Regions from separate parts of the Bacillus cereus group sp. Bce041 genome, predicted to be linked through region 2. Evidence: predicted binding sites of a transcription regulator. Region 2 holds the regulator's gene; the other holds the start of a gene.

Region 1 (2,210 bases), on a different contig from region 2:
CTATCGTCCATCTCTAACAAGAAACAAGACACCATTTCTCCTCTTCTGCTTCTTCCCGCATTTAAAAAGGTTGGTGTCGCTGGTTGGTAGTTTTGTTTTACAATCATGCTTGCGAATTGTCTTGCCTTCGAAACATCACCGCGTCCTAAGTATAATGAAACAATTGCTACACGATCTTCATAGCTTTCTAAGTATTGTTTTTGATCATTCGTTTTTAACGCATAATCTTTGTAGAACTTAGATGCTGCCATATAAGATTGGAACTCGAAGTTTTCACCATAAGCGATGTTATATACTTCCTCTACTTCCTCCAAGCTATACTCGTCCAGAACGTTGTAATAGTAATCATGTTCTTTCATATACTCCATTCGCTCTGCCACGCTATTAAAAGGAACGGTATTCTCTCTAGCTTCTTCCATAAAGACTTCTAATGCCTCTTTATCTTTATGAAGCTGATAAAAACCGTCCTGCATTTGCGTGATTTCATTATTCAGTTCAATGTGTCGCAATCTCCCGCACCCTTTCCTTAAAATATTCTACATCGTTATTTGTTCCAGATAACTCAAATTTTGATACAATAGGCACTTCATATTTAGTAGAAATCTTGTCAGCACTTGCACCGAACATGTCTCCCCAGTTACGATTGCCGCTTGCAGATACGCCTTTTAATTTTTCATTATTGCGCTCTAAAAAGTCTAAAACACGTTCTGGTACATTGCCAAAACCTGTTGTATACGTAATAAGAATAAAGTCTTCATCTATTACTAGATCTTCATCAATTTGAACGGCCGGCATATTTAATTTGTGAATGAAACGCTTCACGTTTCCTGTCATAGAATCATATGCAACTAACATTTCCGACCCTCCCTCTCAAATCTATATTCTCTATATGTTGTTCTTGATTTCTCTATATATTGTATTACGTTTCAAAATAAGACACAAGATATATGTATAAATTCTTTCTTTTTTTAACTTTTACTTTTCGACATGATAGCCGTTTTTTTTCAATACAATGACTATGAAACAACATTCTAAAACTCATGTCAATAAAGTGCTTTTCAAAAAAGTTGTCAACGAATTTAACCTTATTTTTAAAAAAGTTAACAATATATTTTGTCATAAAACGGTAGATGCTGAAGAAATATATTTCTCCAGCATCACGCAAAAAAGAACAGATATGAAACTATAATCTGCTCTAAAAAACGATTACATTTATCAAATTTACCTTATTAAATATATTATACATATACTTTCGTTTCTCGTTACATACTAAAAGATAACTATTATAGAAAAAGATTATTATTATGGAACTTCAATTTATTTATGAAAAGTTTATTCAGAGTGCTCAATGCGCAAAATATCTTTTACAAATATATGATGCGGATTTTCATCTTTATCAATCATTGTACATACCGGAGCCTCTTCATCAAAGTATACAATCATTCCTTCTACGTACTGATATGTATGTCGAACTTGTACAGTTACTTTAATTTCTACTGCTTCTTCATATGCTCTTTTTATTTTCTGAAGCATTTTTGCTGAACATTTTCGTTTCTCTGGATACATAACCATTCCCATAAATCGATTGCCGGCTCTATCTTTCCACATATAATCCCAATGTGGTAAAATGCCTTGTTTAAAATCGCCCATAATTCCCCTCTCCTTTATCTTTTATTTATCCCGCATTAAACGTCCGATTGGTGAAAGGCTACTAATCAGTGAGAGATGCCCTGCTGATCAAAATTCCCCTTTATGAACGTGGCGTTTCTGAATATGTATAAATCACTTGCCCGCCTCGCTGTGCGTTACCAATGAAATGCTTAAAGTCTTCTCTATTTACAACAACTTCTCTGAACGTATAAAATACATCTTTCGTAACAACATACTCCTTTATTTCACCATTTTTTAGCTGATCTAAAATTGTATTTGCTAATTCTTTATCCATGTATTTCACCTCTCTGCAATATTTTATTTTATCGTATATTCTTTAGGTCAACAACTGTAAATTTATCCCGCTATTTGCAGGTAGTGCGATTGGTGTTGACTACTAATCAGTCGTGGAATGAACAAAAAATCTTACTGATTAACGTTTCACTTTATCTCGTTGTTATGCCATGATTTTATTTTCGTTATTTCGCAAACAATATCGTTTTACTATATGTCCACTAAATATCATATACTAACATAGCTACTTCTCTATATCAAACATT
Region 2 (2,210 bases):
TTAATGACATGCCGTATATTGAACAATTATTTGTGGATGCAGCACTAAGAGCTGGTGCTGAAGTGCGTGAGGTTGCTTTCCATAAATTTGCACCACAAGGTGTAAGTGGAGTAGTAATTATCTCAGAATCACATTTAACAATTCATAGCTTTCCGGAGCACGGTTACGCAAGTATTGATGTTTATACTTGTGGGGATCGTATTGATCCAAATGTTGCTGCAGAATATATTGCAGAAGGTTTAAACGCGAAAACGCGTGAGAGCATCGAGCTTCCTCGAGGCACTGGTAGCTTCGAAATTAAGCAGAGAGAAACAAAAGCTCTTTAAAAAAGAACATAATTGATTTAAAATGTAAAGAGGTGTATAATGCACCTCTTTTTTAGTTTATAAAAAAGGGAAAATATAACGTACTCGTTAGTTGAATAAATTGGACTCTTGCAAATGAGGTAGTGCCCTATATACCATCTTATTTTTAAGGATGAGATGATAAAGTGATGCGCTGGAACTTAAAGTGGTAAGAGAGTTAGAATGAGTTATATAATATTGTATATATATTTTAGGTGAAGTGAGTAGAGAAAAATAAAGAGTATAGTGTAAAGGAGTGAATGAATTGCGTTGTCCATCCTGTTCTCATAATGGTACAAGAGTGTTAGATTCGCGTCCGGTAGACGAGGGGCGCTCTATTCGAAGAAGGAGAGAGTGTGAAAGCTGCTTAAGTCGCTTTACGACCTTTGAAAGGGTAGAAGAGTCACCTCTTATCGTTGTAAAAAAAGAAGGCACACGAGAAGAGTTTAATAAAGAAAAGATTTTACGCGGTTTAATTAAAGCGTGTGAAAAAAGACCAGTATCTTTAAGGCAATTAGAAGAAGTAACACAAAGCGTGGAACGTGAACTGCGTAATTTAGGTATATCAGAAGTGAAAAGTGATATGATTGGTGAAATTGTTATGGAAGAACTTCGCGATATTGATGATGTTGCTTACGTACGTTTTGCTTCTGTATATCGTCAATTTAAAGATTTAAATGTATTTATTGAAGAATTAAAAGATATACTGCAAAAAGAAAGAGAGTAGAAGTTGTATTTTATTCTCTTTACATACCGTAAGTAATAGGATAAGAGAGCTAGAAGCGCAAGCTAATAGCTCTTTTTCACTAAGAATTTATATAATGAAGATAGAACGAATGAAGTAGAGGATAGATTGGATGAGAGAAAGGAAAAGCAAGAATGGAAAAACAGTCATGGATGGAGCTATTGCCGATTGATCGTTATAAAGTAAGTGCGAAAGGACTACTGCACAATTACGACCGAAAAGTGTTAACGATGTTGTATCAGCCGTTAATAGGTAGTAGAGCTTTTAGCTTATACATGACACTATGGGGAGAGCTTGAGCAAGATCGTGTATTTGGAAAAGAGAATACGCATCATTCCCTTATGGTGACTATGCAAATGCAACTTCCTGAAGTATATGAGGAACGAGTAAAGTTAGAGGCAATTGGGCTTTTGAAGGTATATATTAAGAAAGAAAAAGATATTCGAATGTTCATATATGAGTTGCAACCACCTTTATCTCCGAAGCAGTTTTTTGATGATATTGTTTTAAGTATCTTTTTATACAATCGATTGAGCAGGACAAAATATAATCAAGTAAAGCAATATTTCTTAGAAGAAGAATTTGATTTTGCTTCTTATGAAAATGTTACGCGTTCTTTCAATGATGTGTTTGGTTCGTTTAATCCAGGACAACTTGAGCATGCGCAAGAAGACCTTCGTATTCCAAAAACGACAACTATGCCAAGTAACGAGAAGGGAGACGCTCCGAAAGTTTGGAATGATTTCTTTGATTTCTCTTTATTTGTAGATGGATTGTCCGCTCTTGTTCCTAAAAAGGCGATTACAGATCAAGTGAGAGACTGCGTTATAACACTTGCTTACGTGTATGGTGTAGATGTGTTATCGATGCAAAATATCGTTCTTGGTGCAGTGACAGAGATGCAAACAATTGATATGGAAAGGCTTAGAAAAGGAGCGCGCGATTGGTATCAATTTGAAAATGGTCAAGCATTACCGGTATTAAGTGAAAGAGTACAGCCTCATGCTGCACGTACGATGAAAGAGAAAGAGCCTTCATCGCAAGAGGAGATGCTAATAAAGCAGCTAGAGGAAATCTCACCAAAACAACTATTGAAAGAGATTTCTGGTGGTGCAGAGGCA

The links. Region 2 encodes NrdR, which represses ribonucleotide reductase genes. Its sites were predicted from a motif close to AACACNATATATNGTGTT; they were not measured.
Positions count from the first base shown of each region.
Region 1: the regulator NrdR is predicted to act here: its motif matches at 904-921, upstream of nrdI (class Ib ribonucleoside-diphosphate reductase assembly flavoprotein NrdI).

Region 1 is NZ_JBQXON010000002.1:522,872-525,081, forward strand. It holds gene nrdE (class 1b ribonucleoside-diphosphate reductase subunit alpha) at 1-509, opposite strand, end outside; gene nrdI (class Ib ribonucleoside-diphosphate reductase assembly flavoprotein NrdI) at 496-855, opposite strand; gene ACUN13_RS08690 (hypothetical protein) at 1,333-1,650, opposite strand; gene ACUN13_RS08695 (hypothetical protein) at 1,751-1,945, opposite strand.
Region 2 is NZ_JBQXON010000001.1:818,932-821,141, reverse strand. It holds gene speD (adenosylmethionine decarboxylase) at 1-326, shown strand, start outside; gene nrdR (transcriptional regulator NrdR) at 610-1,071, shown strand; gene ACUN13_RS04265 (replication initiation and membrane attachment family protein) at 1,224-2,210, shown strand, end outside.